2 regions of the Candidatus Clostridium radicumherbarum genome follow, and region 2 is predicted to be linked to the other one. Evidence: predicted binding sites of a transcription regulator. Region 2 holds the regulator's gene; the other holds the start of a gene.
The links. Region 2 encodes HrcA, which represses chaperone genes, less so after heat shock. Its sites were predicted from a motif close to TGTTAGCACTCNNNNNNNNNGAGTGCTAACA; they were not measured.

Region 1 (7,730 bases), on a different contig from region 2:
GATCAAACAAGTAAAAATTTATCTTATTTAGAGAGGTTAGAAATGAAAAACTTTAATAAAAACATAGTTCTAATAGGTTTATCTGGCTGCGGAAAAACCAGCATAGGGAAAATGATAGCAGAAAAGCTACTACTCCCCTTTTACGATGTAGATGAGTATATAGAAAAAAAAGAAAATAAGTTAATTAAAGATATTTTCCTTTTAGGTGAGGTTTACTTCAGAAAGCTTGAAACAACGGCTATAGAGGAAATCAGTAAAAAATGTCCCATAGTAATATCCACAGGGGGAGGTGTTGTAAAAGTTCTTTCCAATATGGAAACACTTCAAAAAAACTCTATTATTTTCTTTATAAATCGTCCAATAGAAAATATTATTCAGGATATTGATATTTCAAACCGTCCTCTATTATCAGGGGATGTTTCAAAAATCTATAAGCTTTATGAGGAAAGATATGACCTTTATAAAAAAAATTCTAATTTTGAAGTTTTAAATGATAAAAATCTAGAAGATGTAGTAAATAAAATAATAAAATTAATTTAAATCCTATGAAGTAATTGTAGTGCTTTATGAAGATCCTCTAACTTTATCTGACCAGGAGCAGAAAGTTTATTATAAGCTCCAAATGTCACTGCAGATCCAAATATTTCACCTGTAATACGGCTCAGGGCACCCATATCTGACATGGATACTGTAATAATTGGTTTGTCAGCATATTTTTCTGACATTATAGCAGTTGCTTCTAATAATTCTAAGACATCTATTTTATTTTTGGGCATTACAGCCATCTTCAAAATATCAGCTCCCAAATCCTGCATTCTTCTTAAGCGTTTTATTATTTCTTCTTTAGGTGGTGTCCCTTCAAAATTATGATTTGAGACAACGACCTTTACATCTGCTTCATGTGCCCTTTCAAGGATTGTATTTACAGTTTTATCCCCAATATAGGCTTCAACATCTATTAAATCAACTAAACCTGATGCTATTACAGCTTTATTAAGCTCTAAATAGGCCTTTGTATCTATTACCTTTTCTCCACCTTCATTAGCTGTTCTAAAGGTAAATAGAAGTGGAGTATTATTTAAGGCATAAGCCAATTCCTTTAAAACCTCTTCTACCTTCTTAAGGTCAAAGGCATTTTCAAACCAATCTACCCGCCATTCTACTAAATCAACTTTAAGAGCAGTTATTGCAGCTGCCTCATTTAAAATATCTTTCTTTGTCTTTTCAGAAATGGAAACACAAATCTTTGGTACGCCATCACCTATTATTACATCTTTTACTTTCACTTTTTTCATTCTTATCACCTTTAATTTATATTAGAAAGACATTTAACAACTATAGGTATAAAGTTGTTAAATGTCATAAATATTTATTTCATAATTTTACAGATGCTATTTGTAAATTCTACAGGATCATTTATTGGTAAGCCTTCAATTAAAAGAGCCTGGTTATACAATAAATTTGTGTAAAGTTCAAGTTTCACTTTATCATTTTCATAAGCATCCTTTAATGCCTTGTATATATCATGATTTATGTTTATTTCTAAAACTTTATCAGCTTTTATATTTTGATTATTAGGCATTGAATTTAACACCTTTTCCATTTCTATAGAAAGTTCGCCCTCATTTGATAAACAAACTGGATGTTCTTTTAATCTTCTTGAGGCTTTAACTGCATTAACTTTATCTGATAAAATGTTTTTCATGCTTTCAAATAATTCTTTGCTGGCTTCTTCCTCGGACTTTGATAAATTATTATTTTCATCTGCTTCTATTCCTAAATCTCCGCTGGATACAGATTTAAATTCTTTTTCTTTATAATTCATTATCATTTTAATTGCAAACTCGTCAACATCATCTGTAAAGTAGAGAATTTCATAACCTTTATCAGATACTAGTTCTGTTTGAGGAAGTTTTTCAATTCTTTCCTTTGACTCACCTGCTGCATAATAAATATACTTTTGTTCTTCGGGCATTCTTGAAATATACTCACTTAAAGTAACCATTTTCTTTTCTTTAGAGGAATAGAACATTAACAAGTCCTGAAGCACATCTTTTTCACTTCCAAAATCGCTATATACACCGTACTTTAATTGTCTTCCAAAGGAATTATAAAACTCTTCATACTTTTCTCTATCATTTTTTAGCATATTTTCAAGTTCATTTTTTATTTTAGTTTTTATGTTTTTTGCAATAAGTTTTAACTGTCTATCGTGCTGCAGCACCTCTCTAGATATGTTAAGAGATAAATCCTCTGAGTCAACTATTCCTTTAACAAAGCCAAAATAATCAGGCAGTAAATCAGCACATTTATTCATTATCATAACGCCGTTTGAATAAAGTTCTAAGCCTTTTTCATATTCTTTTGAGTAATAATCATAAGGAATTTTTTCAGGTATATATAAAATTGCATTATAGTTTACTGCTCCATCAACACTTGTGTGAATGTGCCTTAAGGGTTTGTCAAAGCCATAGTGTTTTTCTGAATAAAAGTTGTCATAGTCTTCGCTAGTAAGTTCATTTTTATTTTTTCTCCAAATAGGAACCATACTGTTTATGACTTTTTCTACACTAATGTCTTCATATTCTTCTTCACTGCCCTCTTTAAGTCTGCTTTCAGTTACATCCATCTTAATAGGGTATCTAATAAAGTCAGAATACTTCTTTATAATTGATTTTAGTCTATACTCATCGAGGAACTCATCATAATTTTCTTCTTCTGTATTAGCTTTAATTTTCAATAAGATGTCAGTACCTACAGTAGCTTTTTCGCATTCTTCAATGGTATAACATTCTATACCCTTTGATTCCCATCTATATGCCTTGTCACTTTCTAAGGCTCTGCTTATAACAGTAACTGTATCTGCCACCATAAATGCTGAATAGAACCCTACTCCAAATTGTCCAATTATATCATAGCCATCTTTTATTTCATTTTCTTTTTTAAACTGTAAAGATCCACTTTTTGCAATGACTCCAAGGTTTTCATCAAGTTCTTCTTTAGTCATTCCAATACCTGTATCAGAGATCTTTAATATTCTGTTTTCCTTATCTACTGCTACTTTAATTAAGTAATTTTCTTTATCAAAGGTCATAGAGTCATCAGTTAATGCCTTGTAATAAATTTTATCAATAGCATCGCTGGCATTTGATACAAGCTCCCTTAGAAAAATCTCCTTATTTGTGTAAATTGAGTTAATCATTAGGTCTAATAGTCTTTGAGACTCAGCTTTAAATTGTTTTGTTTCCATGAAAATCTCCCCTTCTATTATAAAAGTGCATGGCTATTGCTATTATTATTAATAACATATTTCATTATTAAGATATAGTCATGTAATTTTTGTTAGCACTCTCGACTAACGAGTGCTAATATATAATTGTTATATACCACTTTTCAAAAATAATGTCAATACCTCAAATTTGATTCAAGTACCTAACACTTCAATATTAGCTGATATTTATGCTGATATTTTTTGTAGTAATTAATAATTAAGAAGCATCTACCCTATTGATGCTTCTTATCATATTAATTATTTTATTTAAAATTTTCATTCCTTAGCTTTATTCTTGAGCATTATTGAGAATATTAAACCTACAAATGCAATTGCAGCAGCACAGATGAAAAGCTTGCTAAAGCCGCTATTAATAGTGTTTTGAAAAGTAGTTTCTAATAGGTTTCTGGAGCCTTCTACTTGGCTTAAATAATTAGCCTTCATACTAGCTACAGCTGCATCTGGAGAAACTCCCTTAGGAAGCTTACCTGACATAGATTGTTTTATTGATGGTGCTAAATTGTTTATTATTGAGGATGAAAAGTTTTTAAGCCTTTCAACGATATTTGTTACATCTGCACTTTGAAGACTTGCTAAGGCGTCAGGTGATATACCACTGCTCCCAAGGCTCTGAGCAGGTGCGTTTGCTCCCATGCTTACCTTGGGCATTACAGCCATTAAATTGCCTTGAAGATTTTTACCAGCATCAGAGATAAAATTAATTAAGATATTTGGGGAAATTGCAACACCTATGGATCTTATTAAGGACAAGGTAGATTGAGCTGAAGCAGTTTCATCCTCCTGAACATTGGTCTGTATTAAGTAATTAAGAGGAGTTCCCATAGTAAAGCCCATACCTAGACCCATAAGAGCTAAACCAGCTAATACTATGAAAATTGAAGGCACCTTTACAACTATTAATGCTAAAACTAAAGATCCTAATATAGTACAGGTAAAACCTAAAACTAAAATGAACTTAGCAGAAAATCTATCAATTAATCTGCCTCCAAAAGGAGCAGCAAGTCCAGTGAATATTGCCATTAATGTTACTAAATAGCCGCCAGAACCAGTTTTAATTTTTAATACATTCTCGCAAAACTGTGGAACAAATACTATACCCATTAAACCAGCACCTGTGGTAAAAGCAATTAAAAGAGTAAGCGCTATTTCTCTACTTGTAAAGTATTTCAGATTGATAATTGGATCCTCAGCTTTCTTCTCGATAATTAAAAATACTGGAATAAGCAGAACGAACAAAATTAAAAATGGATATACTTGTGTTGAAGAAAAACTATTAATAAAGTCATGAAAATTTAAATTAGTTATTGGATACATTAAGGATAAAATTAATAAGCTTGCTATAACACTTCCACTAATATCCATCTTCTTAGGAGCTTTTATTACACTTTCTTCTTTAATTAAAAGAGAAATGGTAATTACAATTATAACTATTGGAACATTTATAAAAAATAACACTCCCCAATGTGAGGAACCAGCAAGATCTAGTATTGCAGAACCAAATGTAGGTCCCAGAACATTAGCAATACCGTATATACCGCCAACTAGGCCAAGTGCTCTTCCCTTTTTTTCTTTTGGAAAACTTTCACCTATATAGGCAGTTGCTATTGGCATTATTCCGCCACCGCCTATTGCTTGGATTACTCTTGAAGTTAAAAGTAAGGAATAATTTCCAATATAATTTGAGAAGCCACATAAAAGTGAGCCAAGACCAAAGATAAAAATACTAATGGTGAATAATTTTTTCTTACCATACCTATCTGACAGTTTACCTGAAATTGGCATGGATACAGCATAGGCTAAGGTGTAAATAGTGATTACCCAAACACTACTATTTTGGGAAATAGATAGCGAATTTGCTATAACAGTTCTCGCTGGGGATACTATGCCTGAATCAAGAGCACCTATAAAAATACCAAGCATAAACATAATTAATAATATTTTTTTATTATCTTTCATTTTTTCCTCCTTTTGAACATCGTTCATTCCTGATTAAAAAAAATATCAATTGCTTTAATGAAAAAAATAATATAATACTTTATTAATATTTAATAAATTGTCATTATAATTAGTGAACTATGTTCACTTCGTGAATTTATTATAATCCTAATTTTAAAAATATGCAATAATTATTTTCTTTAAAGTATAAATAAAATTCCCCTAAACTTAAGTCTAGGGGAAAATAATATACAATTTAATATTTAGTTAAAATCTAAAATCACGTTTCCCATCATGTAATTCAGAAAGGTGCTCTTTTGCTATTGCTTTAACCTTCTCATTTGGTATCTTTTCAACTTCCTCAGCAATTAATGCTTCTCCTTTTTTCTTTGTATCTAAAGAAGCATAGTCCTCTAAATATTCTTTGAGTGTCATCAAAGCATTTGGATGACAGCAGTTAGCAATTTGGCCTGATTTTACTAGCTGCATAAATCTGTCACCAGTTCTTCCTTCTCGATAGCAAGCAGTACAAAAGCTAGGTATAAATTTCATTTCTAAAAGCCAATTTACTATTTCATCAAGTGTACGTGTATCATTTAATTCAAATTGAGCAGAATTATCTTCCTCAGCTTCATGTTCAACATACCCGCCGACACTTGTACTTGAGCCTCCGCTAATTTGAGATATACCAAGTTCAAGTACACGTTCACGGGTTTTTTGAGACTCACGAGTGGACACTATCATACCTGTATAAGGTACAGCAATCCGCAGTACAGCAACAATTTTTGCAAAAATATCATCAGCTATAGCGTTTGAAAAATTATCAGGGTCTATATCATCTGCAGGTCTAATACGAGGAACACTTATTGTATGAGGCCCTACTCCCATGGCAGCTTCTAAATGCTCTGCATGCATTAATAATCCTACAAAATCATATTTATACATGTTAAGTCCAAATAAAACCCCTAAGCCTACATCGTCTATACCGCCTTCCATAGCACGATCCATTGCCTCAGTATGATAAGCGTAATTATGCTTTGGACCTGTAGGGTGAAGCTCTTCATAGCTTTTCTTATTATAGGTTTCTTGAAAAAGTATATAAGTTCCTATGCCTGCTTCCTTTATCTTTCTATAATTTTCAACTGTAGTAGCAGCAATATTAACATTTACACGCCTTATTGCACCATTTTTATGTTTTATGCTATAGATAGTTTTAATGCTTTCAAGAATATATTCAATAGGATTATTTTCAGGGTCTTCACCTGCTTCTAAAGCTAACCGCTTATGCCCCATATCCTGAAGTGCAATTACTTCTCTTTTGATTTCATCCTGTGATAATTTTTTTCTTGAAATATGTTTATTTTTATAGTGATATGGACAATAAACGCAGCCATTTATGCAATAATTAGAAAGATATAAAGGCGCAAACATTACAATACGATTTCCGTAAAATTTCTGTTTTATTTCCTTAGCTAGCTTATACATTTCTTCATTTTTATCTTCTAAGTCACATTCTAGTAAAACAGCTGCTTCCCTATGAGTTAAGCCTTTTAAGGCCTTTGCCTTCTCAATAATGCTATCAATAAGCTCAGCATTGTTTTTATTACTTTTCGCATACTTAAGAGTATCATTAATTTCGACCTCATCAATAAATTCAGTTGCAACTTTAGACATACTGTTATACATCAAAACCCCTCCTATTTTATTTATTTTCAGCTTCAGATATTTTAGAATAAACTGTTTTTGTACTTACATTTGGTAACATGCCTAATTTTCCAGAAACAGCGCTTATAACGTCATTTGGAGCATCCATAATAATACTTATAACCTGTATATGCCGTTTTCGATATGGGATTCCCATTCTGCCTATTATATAATCGCTATATTCATGCAGTATAGAATTTAATTTTTCAACTGATCCAGCATTTTCAACAATAATTCCAATAATAGCCACCCTTGTTTCCATTACCAAAATCTCCCTTTCAAAAAAATCCTTGTACCTGGAAGGCACAAGGATAAATAATAAACCGCAGAAATTCCAAAAACATGGACTTCTCCAATTCATAACAAATATTCTCTCGCCTTCTCATTGGGGACTAACCCTTATGCATTCAGCACGATACTTTTTACAATTTACATTTATGGTTAACTACAAGAAAATATAGCACAACCTAAATATCTCATAGTGTACCTGAACATTGTTTATTTTATCACAATCTTTTGTAGAATTCAATGCCTTATTGAAATGATATTTTCCAGAGATATATAGACGCAACAGAACCATAAGGTGAATATATACTTTTATACTCATTAAATTGTTCTATTGTAAGCTCAGAAAGACCATATAGCTTCATGATACCCCGCCTTATTGCAATATCTCCATAACTTACTATATCTGGTCTTTCCATTGAATTAATTAGAAGCATTTCAGCTGTCCATTTACCAATTCCAGGCATTGATGACAACCTCTTTATTACTTCTTTATCTGGGAGTTCGTAGAGCT
Region 2 (7,730 bases):
TAGGTACCACAGGCATAGAAACTGGTGAGATAATAAAGGGTGTTGTGGAAAAAATTAAGCCGAATTTGATTATTTGCATAGATGCCTTGGCCTCTAGAAAAATGGAAAGAGTAAATAAAACTATCCAAATTGGAGATACTGGAATTTCACCAGGTTCTGGAGTTGGAAATAAGAGAATGGAAATTAGTAAACGTTCACTTGGAATTCCAACAATAGCAATAGGCGTTCCTACAGTGGTGGATGCTGCCACTATGGCTAATGACACCATTGATTTGGCCATAGATGAAATGATAAAACAAGCTACAAACGGTGGGGAATTTTATAATATGCTGCGGGGTATAGATAAAAATGAAAAGCAGAAAATGATTGAAGAAATTTTAAATCCCTATGTAGGAAACTTAATGGTAACACCAAAGGAAGTAGATTTAGTGGTAGATTCACTCTCAAAGGTAATAGCTAATGGCATAAATATAGCCTTGCAGCCAGCTTTAGAACTTGAGGATATTAATAGATACATGAATTAAATTAATAAAAAAAATGGTATTTTTTGAATAAAATAAATAAAAAAGTACATCCTTTTATATATGGAGGAATTCAAGGAGTAATCATTGAATGCCTAAAGGAGGTACTTTTTTGTGTTTAAAAGGTCAAAATATTTTTTAATAATTTTTATTTCTCTTGGCATAGTTTTTTATGGCTTTATAACAGTCAGCAATGTTCTGCCTGATTTCATAAAGGAAAGATCAGCATTTAAAGTTTCCTACAGCACTAAACCCTTTGATCTACAATTTGATATTGGAGATTATATAGTTTACTTAAACAACAAAGCAGTTGATAATTACAAAAGAGGTGCAGATGAGTTTATGCATAACCTTGTTACAAATAATCCAATAAAAAAGATTTTAAAGCAATAATAGCTATTTAATTCCTTAATAAAACTAAAAAAATATTATAAAGGTTGATTTACAGTATTTATTGACAAATTCCCTGGTTACTATGTTATAATTTATTTTGATTTAATACGTTATGGGGGTAGAACTATGCAAACAGATAGACAAAAGCATATTAGAAATTTTTCTATAATTGCTCATATAGATCATGGTAAATCAACACTTGCAGACAGGCTTTTAGAAAGTACAGGTACCTTGACGCATAGAGAAATGGAAGAACAGGTTCTAGATAATATGGAACTTGAAAAAGAGAGAGGTATAACTATAAAAGCACAGGCTGCAAGGCTTATATATAAAAGAGAAAATGGTGAAGAATACATATTAAATTTAATTGATACTCCAGGGCATGTAGACTTCAACTATGAGGTATCAAGAAGCTTAGCTGCTTGTGAAGGTGCTGTACTTGTTGTAGATGCTACCCAAGGAATACAAGCCCAAACTTTAGCAAATTGTTACTTAGCTCTAGACCACAACCTTGAAATAGTACCAGTTATAAACAAAATTGATCTTGCAAGTGCAAGACCTGAAGAAGTTATTCATGAAATTGAGGATATTATTGGAATAGAGGCTCATGATGCACCTTTAGTTTCAGCTAAGTCCGGACTAAATATTGAACAGGTTTTAGAGGCAATAGTTAATAAGGTTCCAGCCCCTGAAGGAGACGAAGAAAGTCCATTAAAGGCCCTTATTTTCGACTCCTACTATGACAGCTATAAAGGTGTAGTTTGTTATGTAAGGCTAAAAGAGGGAAACGTCAAAGTTGGAACAAAAATTAAGCTCATGTATACAAATAAAGTTTATGACGTTACTGAAGTAGGTGTATTTTCTCCTCAAATGTTTCCTATTTCAGAACTTAGAGCTGGTGATGTAGGCTATATTACAGCATCTATTAAAAATGTTAGAGATGCAAGAGTTGGAGATACAATTACAGAAGCAGACAGACCTGCTTTAGAGGCTTTAGAAGGGTACAGACCAGCAGTGCCAATGGTATTTAGCGGTATCTATCCTGTAGATGGTGCAAAGTACGAGGAACTTAAGGAAGCTATAGAAAAGCTCCAGTTAAATGATGCCTCCTTAAGCTTTGAACCAGAAACATCAATAGCATTAGGTTTTGGCTTTAGATGCGGCTTTTTAGGATTACTTCACATGGAAGTAATTCAAGAAAGAATTGAAAGAGAGTTTAATATAGATATTATTACAACGGCTCCTTCTGTAATTTATAAAATCAGCAAAACAGACAACACTGTTATAGAGCTGACCAATCCAAGTAATATGCCGGAAGCTTCAACTATTAATTTTATGGAAGAACCTATAGTAAAAGCGTCCATTATCACTCCAACAGATTATGTTGGGGCTGTTATGGAATTATGCCAAAATAGACGTGGAAGCTTTAAGGATATGCAGTATCTTGAGGAAACAAGAGCAGTCTTAAATTATGACATTCCACTTAATGAAATAATATATGATTTCTTTGATGCGCTAAAATCAAGAACAAGGGGATACGCTTCCTTAGATTACGAACTTAAAGGCTATGCAGAAAGCAAACTTGTTAAGCTTGATATCTTGCTTAATGGCGATACTGTGGATGCATTGTCTATGATTGTTCCAGAAGAAAGAGCTTATTATAAAGGAAGAGGCATGGCTGAAAAATTAAAGGAAATAATACCAAGACAGCAATTTGAAATACCAATTCAAGCTGCTGTAGGCTCTAAAATTATTGCTAGAGAAACAGTTAAAGCTCTTAGAAAGGACGTTCTGGCAAAATGTTATGGCGGTGACATAACAAGAAAGAAGAAGCTTTTGGAGAAACAAAAAGAAGGTAAAAAGAGAATGAGACAGATAGGTACGGTGGAAGTTCCACAAGAAGCCTTTATGTCAGTATTAAAGATAGATTAAGGAGAAAAGTAATGGAAGAGCCAATAGCATTATATCTGCATATACCATTTTGTAAACAAAAATGTTTTTATTGCGATTTTCCTTCCTTTGCCTGTAAAGACAACTTAATGCTTAATTATACAAATGCACTTTGTAAGGAAATAAGTAGTGCGGCAAATTATAAAATTGGTTCGATTTTCATAGGTGGGGGTACTCCCACCTATTTGTCTTTAGAGTGTTTAATGCTATTAAAGGAAGCAATAGCTAAACTAGATCTTACCGAGAATATGGAATTTACAGTGGAAGGAAACCCAGACAGCTTTAATAGTGAAAAGCTAACCATATTTAAAGCCATGGGAGTAAACAGACTAAGTATAGGACTGCAAGCATGGCAGGATACCCTGCTTAAGAATATTGGACGAGCACACAATAGGCAGCAATTTTTAAATACTTTTAAAACAGCAAGGAGTTTAGGGTTTAATAATATAAATGTTGATCTTATGTTTGGCTTGCCAAATCAAACCTTCCTTAATTGGAAGGAAACCTTAGAAAAGGTTTTAGAGCTAAATCCAGAACACATTTCTTGCTACAGTTTAATTGTAGAAGAAGGGACACCATTTTATAAAAGTAATGAACTTGGAAAGCTAAATCTGCCAGAAGAAGATGTAGAAAGAGAAATGTACGAATTTGCAATAGAATTTTTAAAATCAAAAGGCTATATGCAATATGAAATATCCAACTTCAGCAAAGATGGTTTAGAGTGTAAGCACAACTTAACTTACTGGAACTTAAAGGATTATATTGGCTGCGGCTCCAGCGCTCATTCTTACATAAATAATACAAGGTATAGAAATGAATCTGATATAGAAAAATATATTTACGGCATAAATAGTGGGACAAATGCTGTAATTGAAAAGCATGTAAACTCATTAGAGGATAATATGGAAGAATTTATGTTTATGGGACTTAGAAAAATAGATGGTATATCTATAGAAGAATTTAAATTGAGATTTCAAAATGATATACATAATATCTATTCTAAGGTATTAGATAAGTTTTTAAAAACTAACCTTCTGGTATTAGAGGGTGATAGATTATTCTTAAGTGCAGAGGGCATAGAATTATCTAATCAAATTATGTGTGAATTTATACTTTCGGTATGATGATCATAGTAAAATAGAGAAAATTAGAGAAAAACGAAGTAATTAAAAAATAAAAAATTATAATTAAGATATTTGATTTATATATGGATAATTTAATTAATTGACAAAAGAATTTAATAGTGATATGTTTTAAACATAGTGATTAGCACTCACCGACAGCGAGTGCTAATAAAAAGAGGTGATTGTATGGAGATGGACGAAAGAAAGATTAAAATTCTTCAGGTCATAATAAATGATTATATATCTACAGCTGAGCCTGTTGGTTCCAGAACCATTGCAAAAAAATATGATTTAGGCATAAGTCCTGCAACTATTAGAAATGAAATGGCAGATCTTGAAGAAATGGGATTTCTTGAACAACTTCATAGCTCCTCTGGTAGAAAGCCATCAGATAAAGGTTATAGGCTATATGTTGATAAGCTTATGAAATTGCCTCAGTTAACTACTGAAGAGGAAAATTTAATTAAGAGTCAGCTTTTAAATTCTGCACTTTACGAGGTGGAGAAGATTGTAAAGCAAGCAACTCAGTTATTATCAGAGCTTACTAAACTTACCTGTATTGTAAAGGCTCCTTCAGCAAATAAAAGTTATATTAAATCAATTCAGCTTTTAAGTGTTGATAATAACAATATTCTTGCTGTTATTATTACTGATACAGGAATTATAAAAAATACAGTCATAAGGATTAAAACCCCTGTAAGTACAGAGGATTTAGTAAAATTAACTAATATTTTAAATGGAAGACTTAAAAATTTAAGTATTGAAGATATAAATCTCACAGTTATTAATTATCTTAAAACAGATTTAATAAATTACGAGGAAATTTTTGATGCTATAATACCTGCGCTGCATGAAAGCTTAAGCAGTTCAGATATATCTGAAATATATCTTGAAGGTGCAACAAATATATTCAATTATCCTGAATATAACCAAATAGATAAAGCAAGAGACTTCTTGTACCTTCTAAATAATAAAGAAAATATTAAGGAAATGTTAAATCAGTCCAATAATATTTCCATCACAATTGGCGGAGAAAATAATTTAGAAGAAGCAAAGGACTTAAGTATAATATCAGGTATATATAGTATTTATGGAAGACCCCTTGGGGCAATAGGGGTAATTGGCCCTACCAGAATACCCTATTCTAAAGTTATTAGTATTTTATCTAAAATATTAAAAAATATAAATGATTCACTTAATCAATCATATTTAGATGATAGATGATCTATCTATTTTTGAATATGTATTAGGTTTAAAATGGTTTTTGCAGAAGGGAGCAGCGATAAATGGAAAAAGAATTCAAGGACGAAAATATACAAGTGGATAATGAGGAAACCTTAGAACAGGCAGAATTAATGGAGGATAAAGAATTCGAAAATACTGATAATGAATTACTTGCTTCACTTAAGGGTGAGTTTACTAAATTACAAGATGATAATAGAAAGCTTAAAGAAGAAAAGGATAAAGCAGAAAATGAGCTTAATTCAATAAAGGACAGATTACTTAGACTTTCTGCTGAATATGAAAATTATAGAAAAAGAACTGCAAAAGAAAAAGAAGGAATATATTCAGATGCCTGTGAAGACATTCTAAAAAATATGCTTCCTGTTTTAGATAATTTGGAAAGAGCAGCTATTGTGGATGGTAAGGCAGAAGATATTAAAAAGGGTATTGATATGACAATCAGGCAGTTTAATGATAGTCTTGAAAAGCTTCAAGTAACTGAGATTCCGGTAAATGAAGGCTTTGACCCAAATATGCACAATGCTGTTATGCATGTAGATGATGATAACTTTGGCCAAAATGAAATAGCAGAAGTTTTTCAAAAGGGATTTATAAGAGGAAACAAAGTCATAAGACACAGTATAGTTAAAGTAGCTAATTAAAAAATTAAACATAAATTTTTTAGTTTAAAGAACACAATATTTGTGTTCAAAATAAGAATTGAAGGTATCACAAATATTTAAATATTTGTGCAGAATAAGGAATACAAGGAGGATATTAAAATGGGAAAAGTAATAGGAATCGACTTAGGAACAACAAATTCATGTGTAGCAGTTATGGAAGGTGGAGAACCTGTTGTTATAGCTAATGCAGAAGGTGCAAGAACTACTCCTTCAGTAGTATCTTTTCAGGCAAATGGAGAAAGATTAGTAGGTCAGGTTGCTAAAAGACAGGCAATTACAAATCCTGATAAAACTATAATATCAATAAAGAGGCAGATGGGAACTAGCCATAAGACAAACATAGATGGCAAGGATTATACACCACAAGAAATTTCAGCAATGGTACTTATGAAAATAAAGGCAGATGCTGAGGCTTATTTAGGTGAGAAAGTAACTCAAGCAGTTATAACTGTACCAGCATATTTTAATGACAGCCAAAGACAAGCAACTAAGGATGCAGGAAAAATAGCAGGACTTGAAGTACTTAGAATAATAAATGAACCAACTGCAGCATCACTTGCATATGGTCTTGATAAGCAAAATGAGAGCCACAAAATATTTGTATATGACCTAGGTGGTGGAACCTTTGATGTATCCATTCTAGAACTTGGTGATGGTGTATTTGAGGTTAAATCAACAAATGGTAATACAAAGCTTGGTGGAGATGACTTCGACCAAAGAGTTATGGACTTTATTGCTGACACCTTTAAGAGAGAAAATGGAATTGACTTAAGAAATGACAAGATGGCATTACAAAGATTAAAGGAAGCTGCTGAAAAGGCTAAAATAGAATTATCAGCATCACTTCAAACAAACATTAATCTGCCATTTATAACAGCAGACGCTACAGGTCCAAAGCACATAGACATGAATCTTACAAGAGCTAAATTCAATGAATTAACTCATGACTTAGTTGATGCTACAATAGAGCCAATGAGAAAAGCTCTTAATGATGCTGGACTTTCAATGAATGAAATAGATAAAGTTATATTAGTTGGTGGTTCTACAAGAATACCTGCAGTTGTAGATGCAGTTAAAAACTTTACTGGAAAAGAACCTTCTAAAGGAGTAAATCCTGATGAGTGTGTTGCAGTAGGAGCAGCAATACAAGCTGGAGTATTAACAGGAGATGTAAAGGACGTATTACTACTTGATGTTACTCCACTAACACTTGGTATAGAAACCATGGGAGGAATTGCAACTCCATTAATACAAAGAAATACAACTATTCCTACAAGAAAGAGCCAAATATTCTCAACTGCAGCAGATGGTCAAACCTCAGTTGAAATAAATATAGTTCAAGGCGAAAGACAAATGGCAGCTGATAATAAGACACTTGGAAGATTCACATTATCAGGCATAGCTCCAGCTCCAAGAGGAATTCCTCAAATAGAAGTTACCTTTGATATAGATGCAAATGGTATTGTAAATGTTTCAGCTAAAGATAAGGGAACTGGAAAAGAAGCAAACATTACAATTACAGCTTCAACAAATTTAAGTGATGAAGAAATTGATAATGCAGTAAAAAATGCTGAAAAATTTGCAGAAGAAGATAAGAAGAGAAAAGAAACTATTGAAGTTAAGAATAATGCTGACCAAATGGTTTATCAGTCAGAAAAAACTTTAAAGGACCTTGGAGATAAGGTTTCTGCAGAAGACAAGGCTAAGATCGAAGACAAAATCAAAGCTGTTAATGCAGTAAAGGATGGAACTGATATAGAAGCTATTAAAAAGGCTACAGAAGAATTAACTAATGAGTTTTATGCAGTTTCTTCAAAGATGTATCAAGCAAATGG

Region 1: htpG (molecular chaperone HtpG) is a predicted target of HrcA. The motif match lies at 3,341-3,371, and genes of this name have one in related genera.

Annotation. Positions count from the first base shown of each region.
Region 1 covers NZ_JBJHZY010000004.1:128,016-135,745, forward strand. The annotation lists gene ACJDUH_RS16670 (shikimate kinase) at 43-540, shown strand; gene aroD (type I 3-dehydroquinate dehydratase) at 537-1,295, opposite strand; gene htpG (molecular chaperone HtpG) at 1,370-3,250, opposite strand; gene ACJDUH_RS16685 (MFS transporter) at 3,548-5,248, opposite strand; gene hydG ([FeFe] hydrogenase H-cluster radical SAM maturase HydG) at 5,495-6,913, opposite strand; gene ACJDUH_RS16695 (TM1266 family iron-only hydrogenase system putative regulator) at 6,930-7,193, opposite strand; gene ACJDUH_RS16700 (DNA-3-methyladenine glycosylase family protein) at 7,465-7,730, opposite strand, start outside.
Region 2 covers NZ_JBJHZY010000001.1:1,450,996-1,458,725, forward strand. The annotation lists gene gpr (GPR endopeptidase) at 1-524, shown strand, start outside; gene ACJDUH_RS06885 (hypothetical protein) at 636-914, shown strand; gene lepA (translation elongation factor 4) at 1,041-2,846, shown strand; gene hemW (radical SAM family heme chaperone HemW) at 2,858-3,988, shown strand; gene hrcA (heat-inducible transcriptional repressor HrcA) at 4,175-5,212, shown strand; gene grpE (nucleotide exchange factor GrpE) at 5,275-5,874, shown strand; gene dnaK (molecular chaperone DnaK) at 5,995-7,730, shown strand, end outside.